2 regions of the Agrobacterium vaccinii genome follow, and region 1 is predicted to be linked to the other one. Evidence: predicted binding sites of a transcription regulator. Region 1 holds the regulator's gene; the other holds the start of a gene.
The links. The regulator LexA, encoded in region 1, represses DNA repair genes until DNA is damaged. The targets are predictions, from matches to a motif close to TGTTCNNNNTGTGTTCNG.

Region 1 (15,016 bases):
AGAGCGAGATAAGAAGACAGGAGACAAAAATGTCTGAAGAAACAAAGACGACGCTCGGCGCGGCTGACATCCTCGAAGTCATGAAGCTGCTGCCGCATCGTTACCCGTTTTTGCTGATCGACAAGATCATCGATATCGATGCCGACAATTCGGCAACGGGCATCAAGAACGTTACGGTCAACGAACCCCATTTTACGGGACATTTCCCTGATCGCCCCATCATGCCGGGCGTTCTGATCGTGGAAGCCATGGCGCAGACGGCTGGCGCGATCTGTGCGCGCAAGCAGGGCGATGGCGGCCATCTCGTCTACTTCATGACCATTGACAATGCGCGCTTCCGCAAGCCCGTCATTCCAGGCGACCGGCTGGAGATTTACGTGGTCAAGCAACGCCAGCGCGGCAATGTGTGGAAATTCCATTGCGACGCCAAGGTCGATGGCGTTCTCGTTGCTGAAGCCGATATCGGCGCGATGATGATCCCCGAGGTTCAGCAATGAGCACAGTTGCGGCTTCGGCGCAAATTCATCCCATGTCATTTGTCGAAGACGGTGCGGTCATCGGCGAAAATGTCGTCATCGGGCCGTTCTGCCATGTCGGGCCGAAGGTGACGTTGCATGAGGGCGTTCAACTCGTCAGCCACGTCGTCGTGCTCGGCTGCACCACCGTTGGCAAAGGTACGACCATCTGGCCATCTGCCGTCATCGGCGGTGATTCCCAGAGCGCACATCACAGCGCCGTCGATACTACGTTGGTGATCGGTGAGAATTGCACCATTCGTGAAGGTGTGACCATGAACACCGGCACTGTGGAGCATGGTGGCACGACTGTCGTCGGCGACAATAATCTGTTTCTAGCCTACGCGCATGTGGCGCATGATTGCCGTCTGGGCAACAACATCATTCTGTCCAACAATGTCATGCTGGCGGGCCATGTGACCGTGGAAGACCGTGCCATTCTGGGCGGCGGTTCTGCCGTGCATCAGTTCACGCGCGTTGGACGCCAGGCCTTTATCGGTGGTCTCTCTGCCGTTAGCTATGATGTCATTCCCTATGGCATGCTCAACGGCAATCCCGGCATTCTCAGCGGTCTCAACATCGTTGGTATGACCCGGGCTGGCATCGAGCGCGCCGAAATTCACAAGGTACGCCGCGCCTACAAGCAAATCTTCGAGAGTGAAGGCAACGTCCGCGCCAATGCTGCGGCTGTTCGTGACGACTATACGGATTGCCCGCAGGCGCTTGAGATCATCGACTTTATTGCTGCTGCAAACGACCGGGCCATTTCTTCGCCCAACCGCGGCAAATAATCCGTGTCTGCGGGTGCAGGGCGTCTCGCCATCATCGCCGGTAGCGGTTTCCTTCCCTATTATGTAGCGGAGGCCGCAGAACTGGCGGGGGAAACGCCCTTCATCATCCGCCTCAAAAACGAGGCTGATCTGGACTGGTCGCATTTCGAGAATGTCACGATCAGCGTCGGTGATGTTTCCAGCCTTGGGCGCGTGCTGTCAGAGAAGAAGATAGACCGCGTGGTTTTATCCGGCGGTGTTTCGCGCAGGCCGGAATGGCGCGAAATCAGACCAAACCTGAAAATGGTCGCGAAAATGCCCTCCATCATCCGCACGCTGTTATCCGGCGGCGATGATACCGTGCTGCAAATGGTGATCGGATTGATCGAGGCGCAGGGCGCGCGGGTGATCGGCGCCCATGAAATAGCGCCGGGATTGCTGGCAACCACCGGTTCCCTTGGCAAGATCACACCAAGCGACGATGATCGGCGTGACATTGCAAAAGCTGCAAAAGCGGCCCTTGCGCTGGGTGCGCTGGATGTGGGGCAAGGCGCGGTTTCCGTCGGCGGACGTCTGGTGGCGCTCGAGGGTGTCGAGGGCACGGATGGCATGCTGGCGCGCGTTGCTTCGCTGCGCGCAGAGGGGCGTATTTCCAGCCGCAGAAAAGGCGTTATAGTCAAGCTGTGCAAGCCACAGCAGGATATCCGCGCAGATCTACCCACCATCGGCCCCTCTACCGTTCAGAACGCCGCGAAGGCGGGGCTTGCCGGAATTGCTGTGCAGGCGGGCAGGGCATTCGTGCTGGATCGCGACGCGATGCTGGAGGCGGCTGACGCCGCTGGTCTGTTCGTCTGCGGGATCGATACGGGCATTTCAGGAGACATGATGTGACGGAAGCTGTGTTGAAACTTGGCGTCATCGCAGGCGAAGTTTCCGGCGACCTGCTGGGTGCCGATCTCGTCCGGTCGCTGAAGGCGCAATATGCCGGACGTGTCGAGCTGGTTGGCGTGGGTGGCGAAGGGCTGGCGGGCGAGGGCCTCGTATCGCTGTTCGACTATTCCGAATTGTCGATCATGGGTTTTACCCAGGTGCTGAAAAAGCTGCCGCAGTTGATTTCGCGCATCAAGGAAACGGCCAACGCCATCATCGCCGCGCGCCCGGATGTGTTGCTGATCATCGATAGCCCCGATTTTACTCACCGGGTGGCCAAGCGCGTCCGCAAGGCCATCCCGGATATGCCGGTTGTCAATTACGTGTGCCCCAGCGTATGGGCATGGAAGGAGCAGCGCGCCACTGCGATGCTGTCCTATGTTAATCATGTTCTGGCGCTGCTGCCATTCGAGCCTGAGACAATGCGGCGTCTGGGTGGCCCGCCGACGACTTTTGTCGGTCATCGCCTGAGTGTGGACGCGGATCTGCTGCGTGTCAGGGCTCTGCGTGCTGAGCGGCAGGTCCCACAGGCGACCGAGCCGAGAACGATTCTTCTCCTCCCCGGCTCACGGTCTACGGAGACCACACGTTTGATGAAGCCTTTCAAGGACGCGGCAAGTGCATTTGTGGAGCGCAACGGTCCGACTCGGTTCGTGTTGCCGACTGTGACGCGGCAGGAAAGCCGCATTCGCGAACTGGCAGCATCATGGCCTGACCATACACGCCCTGAGATTGGCGTCGGTGCGGACTTCAAATGGCAGGCGTTTGCGCAGGCGGATGCGGCCATTGCAGCGTCCGGCACGGTCATCCTGGAGCTTGCGCTTGCGAATGTGCCTGTGGTGTCCGTCTACAAGACCGACTGGATTTTCACGATGTTGAGTCGGCGCATCAAGACATGGACGGGTGCCCTGCCGAACCTGATCGCGGATTACGCGGTGGTGCCGGAATATATCAACGAGGTCGTGCGTGCTGGCTCCATGCTGCGCTGGGCCGAGCGCCTTTCATCAGACACGTTGCAGCGACGCGCCATGCTTGAAGGTTTTGCGCTGGTGCAGGACCGTTTGCATACGGAGCGACCGCCGGGCGAGGTAGGAGCCGAAATCCTGCTCTCGATCTTTGAAAAGAAGAAAACTGGACAAGTCTGATCTCAAACGGTGCGTTCGGTACGGCCAATTTGACTAAAAAATAGTCAAATGACCGTTTCTGCGGCCCTGGAGCATCCGAGTTTCCTGAGAAAAGCTGAGTGGCACGGGCATTGCTTACTTAAAGCATACGCAATGTGCACTCAAACTCTCAAGGGAATTTCAGAATGTTTAATAGACGGGCTTTTTTGGTCGCTATCGCCGCTATCGCAAGTTTCACGACGCCCGTTCTGGCCGATGCGCTCGGTGATATCGCATCGCGCGGCACGATCCGTGTCGCCGTGCCCCAGGATTTTCCGCCATTCGGCAGTGTCGGCATCGATATGGCGCCGCGGGGTTATGACATCGACGTGGCAAATCTGATCGCGGAAAAGCTGGGTGTGAAGGTCGAACTCGTGCCGGTGACCAGCGCGAACCGCATTCCCTATTTGCAGACCAACAAGGTCGATCTGGTCGTTTCCAGCCTCGGCAAAAATCCTGACCGGGAAAAGGTCATCGATTTCTCTGTTGCATATGCGCCATTCTTCAACGGCGTCTTTGCACCTGGCAGCGTCAAGATCGAGAAGGCGGAAGACCTTGCGGGCAAGACAATCGGCGTGACACGTGGTGCGGTGGAAGATCTGGAGCTGACGAAAATCGCGCCTGCCGATGCCACCATCAAACGCTACGAGGACAATAACGGCACGATTTCCGCCTTCCTGTCCGGTCAGGTCGAGACCGTCGCGACCGGCAACGTCGTCGCCGCCGCTATTCTGGAAAAGAACCCGCCGAAGCGGCCAGAGCTTAAGTTTTTGATCAAAAATTCCCCTTGCTTCATTGGCTTGAACAAGGAACAGCCAGCGCTTCTGGAGAAGATCGACGGCATCATCACCGCTGCGAAGGCGGACGGAAGCCTCAATGCAATCGCCCAGAAATGGTTGAAGACGGACCTCCCGAAAGACCTCTGAGGTCTTCGAGCGCGCGCCCTGCAACTGACGGGGCGCGCTTGTCTTCTTTTCACCGAAAGGAACACTCGTGCATTACGCATTCGAGTTCGGGTGGCTGTTCGAATATTACCCTGTGATCGTAAAGGGCGTGCTGATTACGCTTCAACTGATTGCGATCGGCGGTGTTTTAGGGATTGCGCTCGGTATTTTCTGCGCCTGGGTGCGCGCACTCGGGCCGACATGGCTGCGGCCGCCCATCGCGCTTTATGTGGAGTTGATCCGCAATACGCCATTTCTGATCCAGCTTTTCTTTATCTTTTTCGGCCTTCCGTCGCTGGGATTGCAACTGACCGAATTGACGGCTGCCAACATAGCCATGGTCGTCAATCTGGGTGCCTATAGCTGCGAAATCATTCGCGCTGGCATTCAGGCAACGCCGAGGGGACAGTTCGAGGCGGGCGCAAGCCTTGCCATGACCCGGTTCGAGACGTTCCGGCATGTAGTGCTGGTGCCTTCGCTGCAACGCATCTGGCCAGCGCTTTCGTCGCAGGTCGTCATCGTCATGCTCGGCTCTTCCGTGGTGTCGCAGATTGCCGCCGAAGACCTGACCTTTGCTGCCAACTTCATCCAGTCCCGTACGTTCCGGGCTTTTGAAGCCTATATGGTCTCAACGGTCATCTATCTGGCACTGGCGATCCTTCTGCGGCAGATATTGCTTGTCGTGGGCGGGTTCATTTTTCCCAGAAGGAGCGCCCGATGATCGAGTTCTCGACCTGGGACATTTTGCGAAACCTGCTTCTGGCAGCGCGTTGGACGATTTTGCTGTCGCTTGTTTCCTTCATCGGCGGTGCCTTTGTCGGGCTCTTGCTTCTCTTCATGCGCATTTCGAAAAAGAAATCGCTGCGGGTTTTTTCGAAATATTACGTGGAGCTGTTTCAGGGCACACCGTTGCTGATGCAGCTCTTCATCGCCTTCTTTGGGCTGGGACTGGTGGGTATCGATGTGCCGGCCTGGCTTGCCGCAGGCATCACACTCATCCTCTGGGCGGCAGCTTTCCTGACGGAAATCTGGCGCGGTTGCGTTGAGTCGGTACAGAAGGGCCAGTGGGAAGCCTCCGCCAGCCTTGGCATGGGGCGCCTTCAGCAGATGCGTTACGTCATTTTGCCTCAGGCAATGCGCGTGGCTATACCGCCGACCGTTGGTTTTGCCGTGCAGGTCATCAAGGGCACAGCTGTCACATCGATCATCGGTTTCGTGGAGCTTTCTAAGGCCGGAACGGTCGTGACCAACGCGACCTTCCAACCCTTCACCGTCTATGGCCTCGTCGCCCTTATTTATTTCGCGCTGTGCTGGCCTTTGTCGAAAAGCAGCCAGATCCTCGAAAGGAAGCTCAATGTCGCTCATCGAAATCACTGAAGTCCGCAAGAGCTACGGCACAAACGAAGTCTTGAAGGGAATCAATCTCGATATCGAGCCGGGCGAAGTCATCGCCATCATCGGCAAAAGCGGGTCGGGCAAATCCACATTGCTCCGTTGCATCAACGGTCTGGAAGCTCTTTCTTCCGGTGCCATTTCTGTCGCGGGCGCGCAGTTTCTGGATGACGAAATTCACCTGAAAGCGCTGCGTCTGAAAGTCGGGATGATTTTCCAGCAATTCAACCTGTTTCCGCACCTGACCGTCGGCGGTAACGTCATGCTGTCACAGACCGTCGTCAAGAAAACGCGCAAAGCGGAAGCGGAAACAATCGCGCGCAAGATGCTGGAACGGGTTGGTCTGGCGCATAAATTCGACGCCTACCCGGATGAGCTTTCCGGCGGGCAACAGCAGCGCGTGGCGATTGCCAGGGCCCTTGCCATGCAGCCGACAGCGTTACTGTGTGACGAGATTACCTCGGCGCTCGACCCCGAACTTGTCGCGGAAGTTCTGGCCGTGGTGCGGGAACTGGCAGCGGAGGGCATGACACTCGTCATGGTCACCCACGAAATGAAATTTGCCCGCGACGTCTGCTCGCGTGTCGTCTTCATGCATGAAGGCCGCGTTCACGAAATCGGCCCGCCGGAAGAGGTGTTTACGGCACCCAAGACGCCGGAGCTAAAACAGTTTCTGGGCGTAACGGCGCATTGATTTTGGATGCTCAGTCCAGGTCTTCCTGAATGAAAACGTCTGCGACATGGATGTCGGTCGTTTCCAGAGGGCCGGGTCCAAGATTGATGTATTTGTGGGGAATATTGGCGGGTCCGAAGAGGACCTGCCCTTCAGAGGCACGGATTTCCTGATCACCGATTGTGAAAAGCGCGTTGCCCTTTCGCATGATAAAGATTTCGTCATAGGGGTGTTTGTGCAGGCCCGTGCCTTTGCCCACTTCGTTCACGGTGTAGAACATGACGGAGGCGTTGGTTCCGAAAGTGCGGCCCTCAAACTCGCCCTGCCAGAAGTCCTCACCATCGCTCCAGTCAGATCGATTCAATATTTGCGGTCGTTTTTCCATCATGGCTGGCCTTTGCTGATGTCTTCGTACGACTTTGACAAAGGACGCGGGTATCGGCAAACAAAAAAAGCCGGGCGTGAGCCCGGCTTCTTTTTTCGTAATGGATATCCGCGCTTAGCGCTTGGACACAGGCGTGTAGTCGCGCTTTGCTTCGCCGGTGTAGAGCTGGCGAGGGCGACCGATGCGCTGCTGTGGATCTTCGATCATTTCGTTCCACTGAGCAATCCAGCCCACGGTGCGGGCGAGAGCAAAGAGAACGGTGAACATGGTCGTGGGGAATCCAAGCGCCTTCAGCGTGATACCCGAGTAGAAGTCGACGTTTGGATAGAGCTTCTTTTCGACGAAGTAAGGGTCGGAAAGGGCGATCTTTTCCAGCTCGAGCGCGACCTGCATGATCGGATCATCCTGGTTGCCCGTGGCTTCCAGCACTTCGTACATGGTCTTCTGCATGATCTTGGCGCGCGGATCGTAGTTCTTGTAAACGCGGTGGCCAAAGCCCATCAGGCGGAACGGATCGTTCTTGTCCTTGGCGCGGGCGATGTATTCAGGAATACGATCGACCGAACCGATTTCGTTCAGCATGTTGAGCGCTGCTTCGTTTGCACCGCCGTGGGCAGGGCCCCAGAGGCAGGCGATGCCAGCCGCGATACAGGCGAACGGATTTGCACCGGAAGAACCTGCCAGACGAACCGTCGATGTGGACGCGTTCTGCTCGTGATCGGCGTGGAGAATGAAGATGCGGTCCATGGCGCGGGCTAGGACAGGATCAACTTTGTAGTCTTCGCAAGGAACAGCAAAGCACATGTTGAGGAAATTGGACGCGTAATCCAGATCGTTCTTTGGATACACGAAAGGCTGACCGATGTGGTATTTGTAAGCCATTGCCGCAATCGTCGGCATCTTGGCGATCATACGCAGCGAAGCGACCATGCGCTGGTGCGGATCGGTAATATCTGTGGAGTCGTGATAGAACGCAGAGAGCGCGCCGACCGTGCCGCACATGACAGCCATCGGGTGAGCGTCGCGACGGAAGCCGGTGAAGAAGCGGCTCATCTGCTCATGCACCATTGTGTGGCGCGTTACGCGGGTGTCGAAGTCTTTCTTCTGTGCTGTCGTCGGCAGTTCGCCGTAAAGCAGCAGGTAGCAGGTTTCGAGGAAGTCGCCCTGTTCGGCCAGTTGCTCGATAGGGTAACCGCGATGCAGAAGCACGCCTTCATCGCCATCGATATACGTGATCTTGGATTCGCAAGAGGCAGTCGACGTAAAGCCGGGGTCGTAGGTGAAGGTGCCGGTGTTCTTATAAAGCGTTCCGATATCTACGACCTTGGGTCCGATCGTGCCTTCTCGCACAGGGAGATCGACCTTATTATCGCCGAGTGTCACTGTCGCGCTAGTTTCCGTCATACCATACCTCCGAAATATGCAGGCGATGCGGGGTGACGCATCAGCCAGTTTAAGCGTCAGCGATTTAGCTATATGATCCGAGCCATAAAGCCAAGCTATCCGAAGGCCAAATTGTGCATTGCGACACGCCAATATCCCGAAATGGAGCATTTCTACGGCATAGTGTTTCATTCTAGGTCAATGCTTTCTTAACTCAGCAAGAGGTTGCAATCTTTTCTTTGGGGTTGCAAACTAAGGGCTGCGGCAAGGGGCGCCGGGGTTTGAACACACAGGACGAAAAACAGCATTTCCGCCTGGCGGAAACGAGCTCCGTTGCGCATGCGGACCTCGATGATTTGCTGTTGCCGCTTCACACCTCACGGCGCGAGCTGGCCTTGGAAACGGGGCAGGGAACTGCCCGGGGTTGGTCGGTTCGTGCTCTCAAACAATGGATCATCACCTGTGCCGAGCAGGAGGTGATGCACCGGCAGGACTTCCTGTTCGTGCCAGTCTTCATCGCGTTGGGGGCTGCGCTATGGTTCGGTCTGCCCGCGACGCCATCGCGCTGGTTTTTGATGTTCGTTACGGTTGGGATCGGCGCCTGGGCCGCAGCCATGCTGCACCGCCCGGGCACTGTTGCAGCTGTGTTGAAGGCCATGGCTCTTTTGATGACTGGCATGCTGCTGGCTGATGTCGAAGCGCGGCGCATCGGTACCATCATTCTCGACACGCCTGTGACGACAACGATTACCGGGACGGTGGAGAGGCGTGAACTGGATGCGAGGGGAAACTGGCGATATGTCGTGGTTCTGGACGCGACATCGGGCCCAAAACTGTCCCGCCCACCGCAGAAAGTCTCGCTGGTATCACGCAGCCGTCGTGAGGCAGTGGCCATTGGTGGTGTGATCACCGGAAAGGCGCGGCTATCGCCGCCCTCGGGCCCGGCGCTGCCGGGGCTAAACGACTTCGCCTTCGCTTCATATTTTAATGGAATCGGCGCGACGGGTTTCTTCTACGGTGCGCCGAAGACATTGCCGGACAAGCAAAAGTCCACAACGTGGACGGGGGCAGCGGATGCGTGGCTCTACAAGCTCAGAAGCGATATTGCGCAACGCATTCGTGACCTGATCGGCGGCGACGCTGGCGCGTTCGCCGCATCGATCATCACCGACGAAAGGCGCGCGATTTCCAATGAGACGATGGAAGCGCTGCGCGTTTCCGGGTTGGCGCATATCGTTGCCATTTCAGGGCTGAACATGGCGCTGGCCGCTGGCATCTTCTTCGTCGGAATGCGAACCGCCTTCAGCTTGTTTCCCGCTTTTTCGCAGCGCTGGCCCGTGAAGAAAATCTCCGCATTTGCGGCGCTGTTGATGACGCTCGCCTACTATCTCATCTCTGGGTTTGCCGTATCGGCAGAGCGGGCGTGGTTGATGATGTCGGTCATGCTGATCGCGGTGCTGGTGGACAAGCCCTCGATCAGTCTCAGAAACATCGCGCTTTCCGCCATCGTCATCATCGTTCTGTCACCGCATGAGGTGATGGGTCCGAGTTTCCAGATGTCGTTTGCGGCGACGCTGGCACTGGTGTCCGGCTACGCCTTCTGGAGCAGGTGGCGAGGCGACCGCGAGCAGCGGATCCTATCCCGTCCACCATGGTGGCTGTCATTGGCGGCCAAGGTTGGTACGATCATGGGCGGTGTCGTGGTGACGTCACTGATCGGTGGCATCTCGACTGCTGTCTACTCCATCGAGCATTTTCACCGGATCACGACATATGGGCTGGCGGCCAATCTGGCGGCTATGCCGGTCATGTCGTTGATTGTCATGCCGTTCGCGCTGGTTGGCATGCTGTTGATGCCGTTTGGGCTCGACGCTCCCTTTCTGAAGGTCATGGGCTACGGCATGGCGCTGGTGATCGACATCGCAAAGACCGTTTCCAGTTGGGGTGGCGATGCGACGATCGGGCGGCAGAACGGCTGGTTCCTCGCCGTATCCACGACAGGTTTTTTGCTGCTGGCGCTCTTACGCACACGTTTGGCGCTGATAGGCTTGCCGTTCATTGCCGCCGGGTTTGGATTATTGGTCGTTGAGCAATGGAGGGCAAGGCCGGATTTGCTGATCTACGAGGACGCTTCTCTGGTCGCGCTACTGACGGAGGATGCGGTGGCGACGACAAAGCAGCGGGCCTCGGGTTTCATCTATGACCAATGGGTGAGGGCGCTGCCCCTATCCGAACGACATAACCCGCCAGACATGCTGGAAACCGCAAAGTCACCTGATGGTGACGAGGCTGATGCCGACGAGCCACCCACTACACGGCGCACTGGTTTGAGCGAGAGAGATAAGGCAAAAGCAACGGAGGAGATGCGAAACGCGCTTTCCAAAACAGAGCGCTTCACGTGCCGGAAGGATAGCTGGTGCGTTGCCAAATCCCGAACCGGCGTTGCAATAGCCGTGATCTTCGACAGTACGCTGACTGGGACCGCATGCGAGATCGCCGACCTGATCGTGACGACACGACGTGTCTCATTTACCGAGTGCTATTCCGGCGCCATTCTCATCAGCCAGGACATATTGCGCCGAACCGGCTCACTGGAAATCTGGCTCGGCGACAAGGACGCCCCCATCGTCAAAGCTGAGGCTGCGATGGAGGGTGTGAATCGGTTCTGGACCATGCACCGGAGCTATGACTGGCGCAAAAGAGATTTCGACACGTCCCTTCCGCCGCATATCGCGACGATGTTGTCGACTTCGCGGTGACGACGCTTGGCTCGAAGGGTGCGGGTTGAAACGCTTCGGCTATACCCTTCAAATACTCTTTCCTCTAGAAAACTACGCCACAGCGTGCGCTCGCGATAGGAGGTTTACCCAGAGATCACGGCTTTGAGCGTAAATCCGCGAGCCATTCTCCGGTGGCCTTGGCTTCCGCCTCGTGTTCCGCATCGCGCCACGGTTCCAGCAAAGCCGCATCTTGCCATTCATGCATCGCTGGCAGGGCGAGAAGACGGTTCTTGTAAGCTTCTGACTCGGGAGACAAGGCCGTTGCGTAGGTCTGAAAGCGGAAGGCGACGGGACAGAAAAACGCGTCGACCGCCGTAAATGTTTCTCCTGCCAGGAATGGCCCACCAAAGGATGTCAGACCTTCCTGCCAAAGTGCGTCTATGCGGGAGATGTCTTTCCGCAAAGCTTCGCTGATCGCTACTGGCTGTATGCGAAGACCGACATGCATAGGATGCTCGTTGCGCAACGTCTGGAAGCCGGAATGCATTTCTGCTGCTGCAGAACGGGACCAGGCACGCGCCCTCGCATGACCAGCCCAAACGCCAATGTGCCGTTCGGCCAGATATTCTGTTATCGACAACGTGTCCCACACGGTGAACTCGTTTTCGACAAGGCAGGGCACTTTTGCCGTTGGCGAAAACACTGCGAAATCCTGTGCTGAATTGCCGAAGGGCGTGAGTTTCTCGCTGAAGGGAATATCGAGCGTTCGCATCAATACCCACGGACGCAATGACCAGGAGGAATAATTCTTGTTGGCTATGTAAAGATCGTACATCTCAAGATCCCTCGTTGCGCATACCATGTTAGCGCGGGAAAATTTTTCAATACAGACAGTCTGCGCGATGGTGGTCTTCAAATTATTTGATGTTTTGTCATTCGCTCAAGCGAGTAGCTTTCCAGCATCGCGCTGAGATCGGAAAACCTTATATTCCGCTGCTCAACCGCATTCATCACCACTAAAAACGTGCTCAAAACGTCATAGACTATCGAAGTGGCGCGCGATTCGAAAAAATGATGACCCGGCTAATGATTTCCGGTTTTTGAAACCGTCCTGAGCGAATTATCCGTTTAAAACACGCATAATATACCGGTCCGAGCTCAAGCGAACTTCGACCACTAAGCATCAAGTGTCGCAAATACCGAAAATTGAAAATACCAAGGCGGGGCAGACAATCAAATCTGCCCCAGAAGGTCTCAATGATAGCGGCGGATCAGGCCAACGAGTTTGCCCTGAATTTTCACCCTATCAGGTCCGAAGATACGAGTTTCATAGGCAGGGTTTGCTGCCTCCAGCGCAATCGACGCGCCTTTGCGACGGAAGCGTTTCAAGGTCGCTTCTTCCTCGTCCACCAGTGCGACAATGATATCGCCCGGATTTGCCGTACTCGTATCGCGGATTATAACCGTATCGCCATCGAAGATGCCTGCTTCGATCATCGAATCACCTTTGACTTCAAGCGCGTAATGCTCGCCCGCACCTAGCATATCCATGGGCACGACGACATCATGCGTGTTGTTCTGGATTGCCGAAATCGGCACGCCCGCAGCAATCCGTCCCATAACCGGTACGCTCACCGAATCAGGGTTGCGATCGTTTGCGGCAGCGGGAGGCGGCGGCTGCACGGGCTGCGGTTTGCCGAGACTGCCCTCGATGACGCTGGGTGAAAAGCCTCGCTGCGGCTTATTCTGCGGTGAATACGATTCGGGAAGCTTGATGACTTCGAGCGCGCGGGCACGATTCGGTAGCCGGCGAATGAATCCGCGTTCTTCCAATGCCGTGATCAGCCTGTGTATGCCGGATTTGGAGGCAAGATCGAGCGCATCCTTCATTTCATCGAAGGACGGCGGCACGCCGGACTCTTTCATTCGCTCATGAATGAAGAGAAGCAGTTCCTGCTGTTTGCGCGTGAGCATGGAGTAAACACCCTTGAAGCTTTGAGGCTTAGATTCGTGAAACAAATACAGAACGAACACTATATGTTCCACATGTGTTCTGCAATCCCCAATAGTCATCCCAAATCATTTAAGACATCGTTGATAGATGTCCTATGGGTGTTCTACCTCGCCTGCCACGTCATGCCGTGACTTCGCTGCTGCTTGCTGCTAAGTGCGTGGCGAGTTTTGAGAGATTGCAGGATGGTTCGGCGGCGTCGGCTGCGAAGCGTCCCTTTTGTATCAGGGGAATCATCATGAGTGTGACGAATAATCTGAAAGTGGTTGCTGGCGAGGGTGCGGGCGCGGTCTCTTTTTCCAACACCGAGCGTTTCTCGCTGATTGCCGGGCCGTGCCAGATGGAAAGCCGCGACCACGCCTTCATGATTGCGGAAACGCTGGCTGACCTTTGCGGCAAGCTGGGTATCGGTCTGGTCTACAAATCCTCGTTCGACAAGGCGAATCGCACGTCGCTCTCCGGTCAGCGCGGTATCGGCATCGATAAGGCGCTTGAGATTTTTTCGGAGCTGAAAAGCCAGTTCGGATTTCCGGTTCTCACGGATATTCACAACGAGGAACAGTGCGGCATCGTCGCGCCTGTCGTGGATATCCTTCAGATTCCGGCATTTCTCAGCCGCCAGACTGACTTGCTGGTGGCGGCTGCAAAGACCGGTCGCGTCATCAACGTCAAGAAGGGTCAGTTTTTGGCCCCTTGGGACATGAAGAATGTGCTGGCGAAGCTGAACGATAGCGGCAATCCGAACGTACTGCTCTGCGAGCGCGGGGCCTCGTTCGGCTACAATACGCTGGTTTCCGATATGCGTTCGCTTCCCATCATGGCATCGCTCGGTGCGCCCGTGGTGTTCGATGCCACGCACTCCGTGCAGCAGCCTGGCGGGCAGGGTGGTTCCAGCGGCGGTCAGCGGGAGTTTGTTGAAACGCTGTCTCGTGCTGCCGTGGCCGTGGGCGTTGCTGGTCTTTTCGTGGAGACGCATGAGGACCCTGATAATGCGCCGTCCGACGGGCCGAACATGGTGCACCTCAAGAATATGCCGAAGCTTCTGGAAAAACTGCTGGCCTTCGACAACATCTCCAAGGCTGCGTGACGGCTTTTGGCCTTAATCGATTTTTATGAGAAGGAAGGCGTCTGGAAGAGGGCGCCGTCATTGTAAATTCTTGTGCGTCGTCTACAGCGACGGAAGAAATTCAAATCGAGTCGCCATTTCCGTTGTCCCGTTTATCGCGCCGCTCATCCGAAAAGCGCTTCACAGTTTTCGGGATGCACTTTAAGACAGGCATCTGAAATTCCTGTTCCAGTCCCAAGGGAGAGATCATGACAGCCATTACCGATATCATCGCACGCGAAATCCTCGACAGCCGTGGCAACCCCACCGTTGAAGTCGATGTCTATCTGGAAGACGGTTCTTTCGGTCGTGCGGCGGTTCCATCGGGCGCATCGACAGGCGCACACGAAGCCGTTGAACTGCGTGATGGTGGCAAGCGCTACCTGGGTAAGGGCGTCGAGAAGGCTGTCGAAGCCGTCAACACCGAGATTTTCGACGCGCTGGGCGGTTTCGATGCCGAAAGCCAGATCCACGTCGACCAGACGCTGATCGAGCTCGATGGCACGCCGAACAAGTCGCGTCTCGGTGCCAACGCCATCCTCGGTGTTTCCCTGGCTGTCGCCAAGGCTGCGGCCGAAACGACCGGACTGCCGCTTTACCGTTACGTCGGTGGCCCGAACGCGCATCTGCTCCCAGTGCCGATGATGAACATCATCAATGGTGGCGCGCATGCCGACAATCCGATCGACTTCCAGGAATTCATGATCATGCCGGTTGGCGCGGAAAGCATCCGTGACGCCGTGCGCATCGGCGCGGAAATCTTCCACGTTCTGAAAAAAGAACTGTCGGCACAGGGCTTCAACACCAATGTTGGTGATGAAGGTGGTTTTGCGCCGGGCCTGAAGAGCGCGCCTGAAGCTCTCGACTTCATCATGAAGTCCGTGGAGAAGGCCGGTTACAAGCCAGGCGACGACGTTGCGCTCGCTCTCGATTGCGCCTCGACAGAATTCTTCAAGAACGGCAAGTACGAAATGGAAGGCGAGGGCCGTACGCTCGAGCCGGAAGCCATGGCGGATTACCTCGCT
Region 2 (15,016 bases), on a different replicon from region 1:
ATCGCTTCTGCCGAACGATGCAGAACTTTCCCTGCGCTTCGGCGTCTCGCGGACCGTGCTGCGGGAGACCATGAAGACGCTGGCCGCCAAACGCCTTGTCGAACCGAAAGCCAAGGTCGGCACCCGTGTTCTGGAAAAATCCAGCTGGAATTTTTTCGATCCCGACGTTCTGGGCTGGCGCTGCGACGCAGGACTTGACCCCGAATTCATCAATCATCTGGCCGATATCCGCTTGGCTCTCGAGCCCGCAGCCGCGGCGGCAGCAGCCCGCCATGCCTCCAGCGAAGACATCGTCTCGCTCTACACCATCGCCGCCCAGTTCGATAATGTGAACCACACCCCGGAAACCATCGCCAAGGTCGATCTGGAGTTCCACTTGGCGGTCGCCCGAATTTCCGGCAATCCGTTCATGCGCTCTGCCAGCGGCCTGATCGAAGCGGCCCTCGCTATTTCCTTCCAGCTCTCCTCACCTGCATCCTCACCCGAGACGATTTCGGAGATCGCCTCCAACCATCTGCGCATCGTCCACGCCATTGCCGCCCGCGACGAAGCCGCTGCCATCAAAGCCATGCGGCAGGTCATCCTGGTGGGCAAGGACCGGATAAAGAACGCGATTTCAGAGTGAAGCTCCGGGGCACCCGATAGCTCAATGAAAATTGCGGCCTTTGACGGTAATGTGGTCGCCTCCATCTCCCTGCATATCCGATCGTTTGGGCAGTCGGCGTCGGTCTTCCGGTGGAATGCCATGGTGAAACTCATCGCCACGACCATGCGGCAGCGGAAACGGCCCTTCCCTTTCACCCACGCTTCTCAGCACATCCGAAAGATCGGTCACGCGATGGGCCACCAGATGCACGACTTCGCCTTCGCGCTGGATTTTGCCGTAGATGCCAACCATGCCAGCCGATAGAATAACGCGCCGATATTTCTCGAAGGTTTTGACCCAGACGACAGCATTGGCGATACCCGTCTCGTCCTCCAGTGTCATGAAGATGACGCCCTTGGCCGAGCCAGGCCTTTGACGCACCAGCACCAACCCCGCGACCTCCAGCCAGCGCCCGTCCTTCGCGCCCACGGCCTGCGCGCAAGTCGCAATGCGCCGCTTGGAAAGGTCATCCCGCAGAAACGCCATGGGGTGCTCGCGCAAGGTCAGCCCCACATGGCCATAATCTTGCACCACCTCACCACCCGCCGTCATGGGCCGCAAGGCAACCTCCGGCTCGCTCAGTTCCGCAATGACGCTGTTCTGGCGCGTCGCGGCAGCGGCAAACAACGGCAGTGGCTCATCCCGCAAGGCCTTGATGGCCCAGAGAGCCTGACGGCGCGAGAGCCCGAGTGAGGGCAGAAACGCATCGGCCTCCGCAAGAGCGACCAGAGCATTCGACGGAATGCCCGCCCTGCGCCACAGATCATCGATGGAAACGAAGGGGCGCTCTTCGCGGCAAGAGACAATATCGGCGGCATGATCGTTGGACAGCCCCTTCACCAGCCGCATGCCAAGCCGCACGGCATTTCGCTCAGGGCCGACCTCTTCTTCAAGCCTGCAATCCCAACGGCTGGTGTTGATGCAGACCGGGTGCACCACCACGCCGTGGTCACGGGCATCACGCACCAATTGGGCTGGTGCATAGAAACCCATGGGCTGGGAGTTGAGGAGTGCCGCGCAGAAAATATCGGGATGATGGCACTTTACCCATGAGGACGCGTAGGCGATCAACGCGAAGGAGGCCGCGTGGCTTTCCGGGAAACCGTAGCTGCCGAAGCCCTTGATTTGCGCGAAAAGCCTTTCTGCGAATTCCGGCGCAAAACCATTCGCGATCAACCCACTGATCAGTTTGCTTTCGAAATTGGCAATCGTTCCGACATTCTTAAATGTCGCCATGGCCCGCCTTAACTGGTCGGCTTCGTTTGCAGAAAAACCTGCGCAATCGATGGCGAGCCGCATGGCATGTTCTTGAAACAGCGGGACGCCAAGCGTCTTGTGAAGGACTTTCTTGAGCATTGGATGTTCGTACTCGATTGTCTTTCCCTGAGCTTTTTTCGCACGCCGCTTGAGGTAGGGATGCACCATATTTCCCTGAATGGGACCGGGTCGAACGATCGCTACCTGAATGACCAAGTCGTATAGTTCACGGGGTCTTAGTCTCGGTAGCATCGACATTTGCGCGCGACTTTCGATCTGGAACGTGCCTATCGTGTCAGCCTTGCAAATCATGTCGTAGGTCGGTTTGTCACCATTCTCTATGCTGGTAAGCCCGAATGTCTTGCCCTTTCGAACTGTCAGCATGTCGAAGGCCCGCCGCATGCAGGACAGCATGCCGAGTGCCAGGCAATCCATCTTCATGAAATCCACGACTTCGATATCATCCTTGTCCCATTCGATGATCCGTCGGTCATCCATGGCGGCGGGTAAGATGGGAACGAGTTCGTCCAGACGGTCATGGGTCAACACGAAGCCACCCGGATGCTGGCTGTGATGGCGCGGTGTGCCAATGAGTTGGCGCGCAAGATCAAAGGCCAGCTTTACGCGTCGGTCATTCAAGTTGATGTTGAGGTCTTTGGCTTCCTTTTCTCCCGCATCCTCCGTCCACCACCAGATTTGCGAGGACATAAGTTTGGTCAGATCTTCCGGCAGGCCTAACACCTTGCCGACATCCCGGATGGCGCCTTTGCCGCGATAACGGCTGATGACGGAACACAGCGCTGCCTTGTCATGCCCATAGTGATTGTAAATCCACTGGATGATCTCCTCGCGTCGCTGATGTTCGAAATCGACATCAATATCGGGTGGTTCATCACGATCTTCCGAAACGAACCGCTCGAACAGAAGGTCGCTCTCCTTGGGATCGATGGCGGTGATGCCGAGCACAAAACAAACGGCGGAATTGGCCGCCGAGCCTCGACCCTGGCACAGAATCTCCATCTCCCGCGCCTTACGGACGATGGCGTTTACAGTGAGAAAATAAGGGGCGTATTTCTTTTTGGCGATGATCGCCAATTCATGTTTGAGGCTCTTTTCTACCTTTTCAGGCAGACCATTCGGATACTTAACCGGCACTTCCTTCCAAACATATTTCTCCAACGCTTGCTGCGCACTCAATCCCGGCTCAATATTTTCTTCAGGATATTGATATTGCAGTTCTCTCAGTGAGAATTTGCAGCGCCGCATAATCTCCAGCGTTCGACGCAAAGCGCCGGGGTAAGCGGAAAACAGCCGGTGCATTTCCTGTGGTGTTTTCAGGTAGCGGTCGGCATGCCGTTCGCGCCGAAAACCGGCATCGTCAATTGTGCAGTTGTGGCGGATGCAGGTGACGACATCCTGCAACATGCGCCGTTCCGGTTCGTGAAACAGCACATCATTGGTGACGACGGTGGCAACGCCGATGCGCTCTGCCATGAACGAGAGATCATAAAGCCGGACATGATCGTTCGGTCGACGGCGCAGGCTCATCGCCACATAGGCGCGGTCCCCGAAATCCGCTTTCAGCCGACGCAGCCGAATGGATAGGATTTCGTCCACAAGGTCTGGCAAGAGGATAACCAGCAATCCCTCACCATAAGCGACCAGATCGCTCCATGTGAGGTCGCAATTTCTGTTGGTGGGGTCTCTCTTGCCATGGGTAAGCAGACGGCAAAGGCGGGCATAAGCAGCGCGGTCTGTTGGGTAGACCAGCACCGAGATATCCTCCGCCAAATCAAGCCTGCAACCGATGGCGAGCCGGACACCGGTTTTTTCCGCAGCTTGGTACGCGCGCGGGATGCCCGCCAAGCTGTTGCGATCCACGATGCCGAGTGCTTCTATGCCAAGGGCTTTCGCTTGGGCGAACAAATCCTCGCAAGAGCTGACTCCCCGCAGAAACGAGAAATGCGACGTAACCTGGAGTTCGGCGTATTGGGTGCTCATCCGAAGAACCCATGCAGGAACCAGCCTTGGGAGCCGGTATTGACGTGTTCGCCATCACCGGAGCGGAAAATCCAGAAGCGCTCGCCGACCTCATCCTCCACGGTGAAATAATCGCGGACTGCTGCCTGTTCGCGGTCGCGTTTCCACCATTCGCCGAAAACGCGTTCCGGCCCATCGGCGCGTTTCACCAGACGGCGGATGCCGCGCCATGTGAAGCTTTTGGGTGGGTGGTCCGGCAGCAACGCCATGGTCTGGATGGGTTCAGGGCGGGCAAGGAGCCGAACCGGGCGTGGCCAATGGTCGGGCCAGCCGAGGGGATCGTCGGCAGATTGGGCGGCAACGATCTGGACGGAGCGTTCGGGCACGTCGCTGGCGACAGCGGCGTAACGATAGACCTTGTGACCGCGGTTGATGATGACATCGACGGTTTCACCGATATCCGCCTTTGCATCATCCAGCAGTGTGGAACGCACTTGCCCCACCACCAGCGCTTCGGCATGAGTGGCCGTCAGGGTCATTTTTTCGATGCCGAAACCGGGATTGATCGTGTGGATCCGGTCGCTCAACAGACGGGTCAGTTGCTTGACGTCGCGAACCGGTTTGGAGGTTCCGGCGCGGATGGCCTGCACGCCGCTATCGACCCGGTGCAGCACAAGATCGACGCGGCGAGCGCCAAGGCCACGCTTCTCCAGTCCGAGACAAAGGTGGCGAACGAGCTTTTCGGTATAGCGCGCAATGGTCTCGGCAGCGGAAATAGGTTCGGCAAAAAATCTGAAGACTTCGACCAGTTCCGGCACACGGATCGGCTCGATGGGTTCCGACAGCAGGCCATGAGCCTGATCCAGCCTGCGCCCGACCTGCGGGCCAAAGCGCAGGGTGAGCGGCGCACGCGCCGTGGCCATGAGATCTGTGATCTGGCGAAAGCCCAACACTTTCAGATCAGCCAATATCCTTGCCTCTAGGCGCAGTGCTGCCAAAGGCAGAGCAGCGAGCGCGGCGGTGGAGCCGTTTTGCGGCACGATGGTCACGGGCTCTTTTCCAAAACGGGCCAGCGCGTGTGCCGCACCCCAGCTATCGGCAATCGCGGCACGCGCAGTAAAGCCGAGCCCATGCAGGCGGTTGACCATGCCGGTCAGCATCATCAACTCATTGCCGTGCAGATGGTCTGCCCCCGTCGTATCCAGTACCAGACCGTCGGGCGCATCAGGCGCGACGATGGGCGCGTAGATGCGCAGGAACCAAAAGGCGAGATCGCGCAGTGCCTTGGCATCATCGGCTACCTGTAATTCTTCCACAATGAGGCCGGGAATGATGGCCTGCGCCTTGCTGACCGGCATGCCGAGCCGCAGGCCCATTGCCGCCGCTGCCACATCCTGCGCGGCGATAACACGGCGGCTTCCCTGACGACCGATCATGACAACCGGGCGGTCAAGCGGTGGCGCCTGCTTGCCAAGCGTCCTGCGGTATCGGTCTGTCGACCATGTCGGCAGGTAGAGCGAGACGACCCTTTGCATCACAGGCTTCCACTTCAAAATTGGCACATTCGCCACCGCGACACCTTAAAAGCTCCAGAAACCAGTGCGCTCGACCCACCCCCTTCACGGGCAGGGGTGTGGAAGGCCGCACGGAAATACGCCACCGCGTGACGGCAGCAGTCGGCTGTCCATACTCGACGGCACCGGAGGAATGACGCCAGCGCCGTACCGCAAGCCCGACCACACCGGATGTTTCCGCCGCAAGCTGCAATCGCCGAGACGTGGTCATCGGCAGTTTCGAGACCTCGCCGATGACGGCACCGAAGCCGTTGCAGCGCAGCCCTTCCTCGAAACAGTCCAGCACGCCCTTTTCATCGCGACATTCCACAATGATCAGCCGGTTTTGCGAAAGACCCGCCTGAGTAAGAGCGGGCATGAACAGATCTGGCCGCGTCACGCACCACAGGATCTTGCCTTTCACACGCGCGGCGATGCCTGCCGAAAACAGGGCGGATGCCGCTCCATCCACGGCACCGTTGCCGGCACCGCTGACTTCGTGCAGGCTGCCCAGCTTCAGCCCACCACCCGGCAGATGATCATCGATGGGCTGCACCCCGAAGGGCAGATGGTCGTGGTGCCGGGCCGGACCCTGGGTGATCCGTTCCAGCCGCTCTCGCAATTCCTCCACAACAAGCTGTTCGGCGCGTTTATGCATGACACGGGACTTCTACAAAGCATGACGCTGAAAGATTACATGTTCACTTTTTGTTCCTTTTTTAGACAAGAGTCAACAACCCATGCGATTCCCCCTGTGGAGAACATAGTGCTGGTTTCATTACAGCAGATTAGTGGCTGTTGATGGGACGCATATCCACGCCCGGAAAAGCGTTGGAACCGACAGACGCGCGCTGCGGCAATGTCAGTTTTCCAGCGGCGTAATACAGCAGGAAGGAGCCGATCTGATAGGCAAAGATGATGTCGATTTCCACGAAGGAGCGGACGACGAACAGAGCGCAGAGTGCAAAGAGAATAAGACCTTGCGGATCGTGCTTGCGCACCAGCAAAGACCGCAGATGCCCCAGCAGCGTACCATAGAGGACGATGACCAGCAGCAGAAGGCCAACAAAGCCGTTCTCGACCACGGTCTCGATATAGGTGTTATGGAAGTGGAAGCCCGTTCGGGTGGTGATGAAGAAGTCGTTCCACAGGCGCTCCGCATCGAAAAAGCCCATGACCCAAAAGCCCTGATAGCCGACACCCAGAATGGGTGCTGCCTTGGCCGCTTCTATGCCTTGCTGCCACAGATAGGTACGGCCCGTCAGCGTCGAATCCTTGCCGAAAATGCCAAGGATGGCATCGAGCAGGCCGAACTGAAGAGCGGCGACGATAACCAGACCGCCCATTCCCACCAGCGCGAGGAAAATCATCTTGCGGTTGGCGGGAGACAGCATGCCCATTGGCAAGAAGCCGATGACGAGCGCAACCACTGCAGCAGCTGTGATAACCGAGGTTGCCGATTGCGATGCAAGCAGGCAGTAGGCGGAAATAAGACCTGCAAAACCCGCAATGCCCAGCCAGACAATGTCGCGCTGGCGCAGCACGAGAACCGAGCACGCTGCAAAGATAACGCCAAGCGAGGCATAGAAACCCAGCTGGTTTTTGGAGGAGAAAGCACCCACGAAGCTGAAGGTGCCGTCCAGCGCATCGAAAAGGTAAATCCCGAACAGCACCGAATAAAGCAGCACCACGATGATGCCGACCAGCGCGCCGCGCGTCAGCGTCGTTATGGAGATAACGCGCATAGCAATGAGCGCGCATACGATATGCGTCATATATTGAATGGAGGCGCGCAGGGTAACCGACATGGCATCCGACCAGAAGCTGGAGAGGATGGTCAGAATTCCAAACCCGAATATCCAGAGATAGCGGGTGTAGTTGCCCAAGACGCGGCGGTAATCCACGACCACCAGAGGCAGCCACACACCGTAGTAGGCAAGAACCGAAATCATGCCGAATTTGGACGAATAGGCAAAAACGAAGAACGACAGCGCCACCGCCGCCGTTCCATAGAGTCCGTTTCTATCCGGGTCGATCAGAGCCGATTTGGCAATCCGCATGCGGACCTCACTGCATCAGAACTTCTGATGACACCTTTATCACATCACCGGGCTCGATGGTCGCGTTTTCATCAACCTTGATCTCCTTGGGCTGACCATTGTCCTCACGCACGATGACGTAGGTAATGGACGCGGACTTGCCCGATGGATCGAACTTGATCGCCTCGGCAGATTGAGCCAAGGCCTCGGACATGAGCTGGTTGCTGGTGCCCAGTTGCAGGTTGAGCTTCTGGAGTTCAGCTTCCGTATCCTGCAATTCCTTGGAGCGCTGGGCGACCCAGTCATTGCGCAGGTTAATCTCGTCCTGCATTGCCTTGTTGATATCCTGCTTGGCGCGCAGCGAAGAGGTATCGATGTCGAGAAGCGTGGATTCCACTTCCGCAGCACGCTCTTCAGCGGAGATGCGCCGCTGGGCAAGTGCCAGCCCCTGCTCGTTCAGGCGATTGACTTTTTCCTTGTCCTCGTTGGCCAATTGCAGCTGACGATTCTGGGTTTCGGATTTCTTTTGCAGGGATTCGACTTCGGTTTCCAGAAGCTGCCGCAGATCGGTCAGCGCCTTCAACTGAAGCGTATAACGCTCGCTACGAGATTTCATCAGAGCGTTTTCGCTCTCCAGCAGGGCGTCGATGTTCAGGATTTTTTCAAGCGCAGGTGTCTTGGCGATTTCAGCATCGCCCCTCACCTCTGCCTGAAGCCGTGCCTGGCGCGCCAACAGACGACCACGTTGGTCGTTATAGACGGCAGCATCGCCCCGGGCATTGATGAAATCGCGCGCAAAACGCTGCCCGGCATCCGAACGACGCAGGCCACCCGAAAGGCTGACGGCCTTCAGGACAGTGAGGTTGGGAGCGTAGGGATATTCGCCGGGTGTCTGCACATCGCCGGTCAGGAAGACAGGACGGAACTGGGAGACCTCGACAGACGCAGATGGAAGATTGCGAAGCGCAAACTTGCTCTGCAATTGCGCGCCGATTTCTTCGCCCACTTCGCCAGTGGTTTTACCGGCAACGTCGAGCTGACCGATGAACGGTAGAGACAGAGAACCGGAAGCACCAACGGAATAATCACCATTGATGACTTCCCAATTGCGGATGGTGCCATCGGCTGGCTGCCATTCGGCAACGCGGATGCGCAGCTTGTCGGCGGTGCCAAGGCGATACTGATTGTCTTTCGCATCAGCGTGAAGCGGGCCTGCTGCGAGAAGCGAACCCGCAAGAAGAAGGGCAGGAACCCTGCGCCAGACAACATTCAAGGAAAATCCGGTGGCAGGGCCAACCATATGCAACTCCATAATTACGACCGCCGGGAGGCAGTCGGATTACGACCAGCGATTAAGCTGGCCGCAACTGCCACGTTTGAGTGGCCGCAATATTTTAATGCTGCAAAACGCCAGAGAACGAAAATGGTTCAATAGCTGCCGCGTGACATGCACACAGCGGGAATGGTTTTGAAGATAATGGAAACATCCTGCATCATCGACCAAGTGCGCACATACTGCGTGTCATAATCAACGCGTTCCTTGTAGGACACGTCGTTGCGACCACTGATCTGCCACAGGCCAGTCAGACCTGGACGTGTGCTGAGATAATAGGAAGCTGCGCTTTCGTAGTAGTTCAGCTCCTCATCGACCACCGGACGGGGGCCAACGACACTCATCTCACCACGAATGATGTTGATCAGCTGTGGAAGCTCGTCGAGGCTGAGCTTGCGCAGAACGTTGCCGATCGCAGTGACGCGAGGGTCGTTCTTCAGCTTGCGTGTTGCTTTCCATTCCTCGGCAGCTTCAGGATTGGCAGCAAGGTACTGTCGCAGCACCTCATCACCATTCGTCACCATCGTGCGGAACTTCAGGCAATGGAACATACGTCCATTATGACCGACGCGGCGATGCCCGTAAAAGGCAGGACCGCGGTCAGTGAATTTCACCAAAGCCATGATCATGAGAAAGATCGGGCTGAGGATGAGGATTGCTAGCAGGGCTGACGAAACGTCAAAGCTGCGTTTAGCGATTCCTCCGATCGGAAAACTCAAATCGGATTCATTTGAGCTACTAAGCGGCGAAACAGCCGATCGAGTCGCGGACTTCATAGAGAGGACTCCATTTATGTTTTGCGATGGTCGGTACCCGTTGGGCGCGTCAATTCGAGTTAGATCATTCCGTAAGGCTGTGACCAGAATTGGGTGCTTTTAGATTTTTTATGAGGCAGCGCGCCTTAGTCTTACGCTTCAGCAATCCCGAAAATACTCACAAAAGAACTGCAATGAATATTAAAGGGCTAATAAACAGCAAACCTACCCCCCGATATCAGCGGGATGCGTGAAGGGGTGGTGTTTAGACATGTATTGAAGGCCGTAATACATTTGGTTTATTCTTATAGCTTGCTCAAATCCGGCAAATTTCAAGAACGAACCGTATTGAATACAAAGCTTAAAAAGCAAAAAAACCTATTGTGCGCCGCAATAAAATTGCGGCGGCGCACACTCAAAAAGACAAGGATTGTCTCAAAATTTGTGAAGAAAAATTCATCTCGTTTGCAAATGATCGTGATTCAGGCGTGAAAATGGACGCAATCATGACCCAAAAAAGGCAACATTGTGGCGATATGCGTTTGCATAGCTCTAAATTATGTTTGGCGAGTTCTCATAGGAATATATAATCGATTGAGCTAGTGACATTTGCGTGATTCTCTTCGGCATCATGCGGATTGATATTTGAAGGTCACGATTTCGGGCCGGTCTGCCGCAGCGCGACTTCACTCAACGAGAAGAGTGGTGAGCGTCACGCCCCCCCTACAGGCGGATGACTTGATAGTCCCGCCTCCGCTCAATCAACGAGCATCTCAGGCAGGCCAGATGCGGCGCGACCACACATAATGCAACGGGCATAAAAAAGCCCCGCCGCAAGGATGCGACGGGGCCAATGAGGGTGTTCGATATCCCCCAAACAAGAAAGCCGCCACTCACGTGACGGCTCCACTCATTATATATCAGTAATCAGGCTGCGCGGCGCTCGTGGCGGCCTTCTTCGACCTCCTCGACAATCTTGGCAACAAAGGCCTCAAGGTCGTCAGGCGAACGGGATGTAATGATGCCCTTGTCAGTGACCACCTTCTCATCCTTCCAGATGCCACCGGCGTTTTTCACGTCGGTTTTGATCGAGGCGTAGGACGTCACTTCCAGTCCCTTGACCGCGTCTGCTTCCACCAGCAGCCACGGTGCGTGGCAGATGGCTGCAACAACCTTGCCGGATTTCACGAAGTCACGCACAACACGCATCGCGTCTTCATCGGCACGTAGGACGTCAGGGTTAATTTGGCCGCCGGGCAGGACCAGCGCATCGAAATCATCGACACGGACATTCTTGGCAAGAAGGTCTACGGCGATTGCATCTCCCCAATTCTTCTCATCCCAGCTTTTGATCTCGCCTTCTTCCAGCGATGCGATCTTCACATCCGCACCGTGGCGCTTCAATTCTTCATAGGGAACCCGCAACTCCGAGCGCTCATAGCCGTCTGTTGCAAGAATGACGATTTTCGCAGCGTTGATAGCTGTCATGGCTTTCTCCTTTGATTGATGGTTTTGAGGTCTGGAACTCAGTCTTCCACGTCGGAATTGACCGAGGGCAGAAAGAATTCGACATCGTCACGACGTGCCTGTTCCAGCACTTCGATTTTTTCCTGCCAGAAGCGTTCCGCTTCCTCAGGTTCGTTGTCGTATTGACGGACGAAGGTCTTGTTATCGTCGATCATGACCTGACGGGTGCCGCCGAGAAGCATGTATTCTTCCGCAAGCTTTCGCGTTTCGGTCTTTTCCATATCACTTCTCCATCGGCGGGAGTTTCAAATGTCGGAGAGCACCGGATGGGTGAGAAGCTCGTCTGCCATTTCGTTGGCCATCAGAAGAAAACGGAAAAATCCTGATGTTCTTCGGCACCATCATGTCCGCCTGACACGGTGGCTCTCCTTCCAAGTGAACGTGACCCCTGAACAATGGTTCCTGAAAAATAGATTTACGCGGACTTGGAACGATTACGTACCAAGAGACTGAATCTGGCCGATCAGCCGATGCGCCGAAGCGAGTGCGTTGCCAGTGGCAGCGACCATTTGTGGCAGGACCAGCCACTCCAGCATCCAGGCCGCGCCGGAGCGTTCCTGCTCATGCACCATGGATTGGTGGAGTGCCGAGACTTGAACCGCATTGAAACGGGCAAGCGTCACCAGCGTTTCCGCCACGACGGGGTTTTGCTTGTGCGGCATGGCCGAAGAACCGCCGCCACCGGAAAGCCTGATCTCTTGTCCGCCTTGTCCGCCTTGGGCCAGCAGCGCGATATCCTGCCCGATCTTGCCGAGTGACCCGGTGATCAGCGCCAGTATATTGCCGAACTCGGCGATACCGTCTCTCTGGCTGTGCCACTGCGGCATGTCGCTCAACTCCAGCCGCCTTGCCAGTTCAGCGCGCAACGCTACGCCCTTATCGCCAAATTTCTCCAGGGAACCAGCCGCGCCACCGAATTGCAGAGCAAAACCATGAATGCCGAAATCCACCAGTCGCTGGCTGTGCCTGACCAACGGTTGCTTCCAGCTCGCCAGCCGGTCGGTCACCGTAATGGGAATGGCCGCCTGCATGCGGGTATGACCCATCAGTTGCCGTGCACCATCCCTCAGAGTGACCTCATCCAGCGCTGTCAGCGTGGCTGACAGGCGGGCATCGAGAATGTCAGCCGCCGCTTTCAACCGTAGCATCAGGCTCGTATCGATGACGTCCTGGCTGGTCGCGCCGAAATGCACCTTGGCGGCGGCTTCTCCGCCGACAGCCGCGCGCAATTGTCTGATCAATTCAGGAATGACCACGCCATCCTTCGCCACCCCCTGCCGCAAAGCCTCCATATCGATCTTAGCAGCGGCTATGCCTGCGGTGATACTGGTGGCGGTGTCGTTGGAGATCACACCCGTTGCGGCTTGTGCCTCGGCCAGTGCCACCTCGAACCGCAGCATAGCTGCGACATCCGCCTGCGCGCTAAACAACGCCGCGATATCGGCGTCCCCGAAGAGACCGCCGAGATAAGGATGTTCGAAGGGCGTCAGGCTCATGGTCTCATCTCAGATATCAAAGAAGACAGTTTCGCTTTCACCCTGAAGATGGATGTCGAAACGATAGGTGTTTCCCTCCTCCTTCTTGGCGATCAGCGTTGCCAGACGCGGCTTGTGTTCCACGCGGGCAAGGACCGGGTCTGCGGAATTCGCCGCTTCTTCCTCGGGAAAATACATGCGCGTGTGCAAACCGATATTAATGCCACGCGCGACGATCCAGAAGGTAATGTGCGGCGCCATGGGGCGGCCATCATTGAACGGCACCTTGCCGGGCTTGATGGTTTCGAAGACAAATTCGCCACTGTCCATATCGCCAGGAGACCGGCCCCAGCCGGAAAAATTGGGGTCTGCCGTGCCACGGGTTTCGCTGGGGCTATTATAAAGTCCCTGCGCATCCGCCTGCCATATCTCGATCAACGCATCCTTCAACGCATTGCCACCGCCATCATAGACCGTGCCACGAATGGTGATGCGCTCGCCCTGCGCGCGCTCATTGTAAAGAGCGCCGGAGCCGAGATCTTCGGAGAAGACACCCTTGATGCCAACAAAATTGGGCGTGCAGCCGATATGGACATAGGGTCCTGCGGTCTGCGAGGCGCTTTCCTTGAAGTAAAACAGCGGCTGAACCATCTCAATTGCCCTCCATGCGATTTTCGAACAGGGTGGAGCGCCGACCGCGCAACACGATATCGAATTTGTAGGCCCGCATGTCCATGGGGATTGCGGAGGTCATATCGAGTGCTGCTACCAACTGTTCGATGGCGGCTTTGTCCGGGATGGTCTTGACGATGGGACATTGCCAGATCATCGGGTCACCTTCGAAATACATCTGCGTGATCAGACGTTGCGAAAAACCATGACCGAAGATGGAGAAGTGGATGTGCGCCGGGCGCCAGTCATTGACGCCGTTCGGCCATGGATAGGCACCGGGCTGGATGGTCTTGAACCAGTAATAGCCATCAGCATCGGTAATCGTGCGTCCAACGCCTCCGAAATTCGGATCGATCGGCGCAAGGTAGGTTTCCTTCTTGTGAAGATAGCGACCACCGGCATTGGCCTGCCAGAACTCCACCAACGCGCCTTCCACACCGCGACCACGCTCATCGAGAACCCGGCCATGCACCAGAATGCGTGGCCCGATGGGCATTTCGCCCGGGCGCGCATAGTTGAGAATGAGGTCGTTATCGAGCGGGTTAAGCATGCCGTGGCCGAAGACGGGGCCGGTGATCTCGCTTCTGGTGCCATCCAACGATATCAGGGCGCGCTGAGGCGAGCGCAGAACGGATGTCTTGTATCCGGGCGCATAGGCAGGCGGGTGAATGCTGCGGTCTCTGGCAAAAAAGGGTCCGGTTTCTGGCGGTGTGTTGGTCATTTCTGGTCCTCCTCACGCAAAGACGCAGCCTGCATATCGGCAAGCGTGGTCTTGGCAATCTTGAAAGCATGGTTGGCGGCAGGTACGCCAGCATAAACAGCGACATGCATCAGGGCTTCGCGAATATCCTCCTGCGTCGCGCCTGTATTGGCAGTTGCGCGCACATGCATGGCCACCTCGTCATCGTGCCCGAGCGCCGCCAGCAACGCAATCGTGACCATGGACCGCTCCCGCTTGGTCCAGTGAGAGCCCGACCAGACGGTGCCCCAGGCCGATTCCGTGATTAGCCGCTGAAACGGTTCATCGAGTGGCGTGGCCGCTGCGCTTGCGCGGTCCACATGGGCATCGCCCAACACGTTGCGGCGGGTTTTCATGCCGTCTTCGAACCGGCTAGTCTTGTCTGTATCGGCCATGGTCAAATCTCCGGCAGGGATGTAAGAAAATCACCGACAGTCCGCGCATAGGCCGCCGGTTGTTCAAGGCACGGTATGTGCCCGCAGTTTTCGATGACAGTGAAACGGCTGCCCGCAATGAGCGCCGAGAGAGAGCCGACCAGGTCCGGTGGCGTGGACGCATCGCCATCACCAGCAACGCACAGCGTTGGCACAGCAATCGCGTTTGCTGCCTCGGTAAAATCCGCATCGCGAATGGCGGCGCAGGTTGCGGCGTAGCCGTGCCTGTCCTGACGCGCCAGCATGGTGCGCGCACCGAGATAAGCGGCATTGTCGGGCTTTCGGAATGCGGGCGTAAACCATCGCTCCATCACACCATCCACGAGCGGTTCGATTCCATCCCGCTCGATCTGCGCAATACGGTCGTTCCACATGTCGGTATTGCCGATCTTGTGGGCGGTGTTGCTCAGAATAAGGGCCTGAACCAAATCCGGGCGGCAGCGATAAAGTCCCTGCGCAATCAGCCCGCCAACGGACAGTCCCCAGATAATGGCCTTCTCAATCGAGAGATGGTCGAGCAGTGCTGTGAGATCAGCGACATGGTCATCGATGGAATAGGGTGTGGAGCCGACATCGGACAGTCCGTGCCCACGCTTGTCATGCAGC

Region 2: a site for LexA is predicted at 6,135-6,152, ahead of HRR99_RS21830 (ImuA family protein). Genes of this name have one in related genera too.

Annotation. Positions count from the first base shown of each region.
Region 1 covers NZ_CP054150.1:1,518,997-1,534,012, reverse strand. Annotated here, with positions in the region: gene lpxD (UDP-3-O-(3-hydroxymyristoyl)glucosamine N-acyltransferase) at 1-37, shown strand, start outside; gene fabZ (3-hydroxyacyl-ACP dehydratase FabZ) at 30-497, shown strand; gene lpxA (acyl-ACP--UDP-N-acetylglucosamine O-acyltransferase) at 494-1,306, shown strand; gene HRR99_RS07710 (LpxI family protein) at 1,310-2,176, shown strand; gene lpxB (lipid-A-disaccharide synthase) at 2,173-3,360, shown strand; gene HRR99_RS07700 (transporter substrate-binding domain-containing protein) at 3,525-4,304, shown strand; gene HRR99_RS07695 (amino acid ABC transporter permease) at 4,372-5,043, shown strand; gene HRR99_RS07690 (amino acid ABC transporter permease) at 5,040-5,699, shown strand; gene HRR99_RS07685 (amino acid ABC transporter ATP-binding protein) at 5,677-6,408, shown strand; gene HRR99_RS07680 (cupin domain-containing protein) at 6,419-6,772, opposite strand; gene gltA (citrate synthase) at 6,887-8,176, opposite strand; gene HRR99_RS07670 (ComEC/Rec2 family competence protein) at 8,437-10,914, shown strand; gene HRR99_RS07665 (glutathione S-transferase family protein) at 11,030-11,710, opposite strand; gene lexA (transcriptional repressor LexA) at 12,130-12,849, opposite strand; gene kdsA (3-deoxy-8-phosphooctulonate synthase) at 13,125-13,973, shown strand; gene eno (phosphopyruvate hydratase) at 14,201-15,016, shown strand, end outside.
Region 2 covers NZ_CP054151.1:1,459,375-1,474,390, reverse strand. Annotated here, with positions in the region: gene HRR99_RS21845 (FadR/GntR family transcriptional regulator) at 1-625, shown strand, start outside; gene HRR99_RS21840 (error-prone DNA polymerase) at 647-3,904, opposite strand; gene HRR99_RS21835 (Y-family DNA polymerase) at 3,901-5,418, opposite strand; gene HRR99_RS21830 (ImuA family protein) at 5,333-6,094, opposite strand; gene HRR99_RS21825 (O-antigen ligase family protein) at 6,225-7,496, opposite strand; gene HRR99_RS21820 (polysaccharide biosynthesis/export family protein) at 7,504-8,775, opposite strand; gene HRR99_RS21815 (sugar transferase) at 8,904-9,584, opposite strand; gene HRR99_RS21810 (DJ-1/PfpI/YhbO family deglycase/protease) at 10,491-11,051, opposite strand; gene HRR99_RS21805 (hypothetical protein) at 11,090-11,311, opposite strand; gene HRR99_RS21800 (3-carboxy-cis,cis-muconate cycloisomerase) at 11,525-12,586, opposite strand; gene pcaG (protocatechuate 3,4-dioxygenase subunit alpha) at 12,596-13,216, opposite strand; gene pcaH (protocatechuate 3,4-dioxygenase subunit beta) at 13,218-13,958, opposite strand; gene pcaC (4-carboxymuconolactone decarboxylase) at 13,955-14,371, opposite strand; gene pcaD (3-oxoadipate enol-lactonase) at 14,374-15,016, opposite strand, start outside.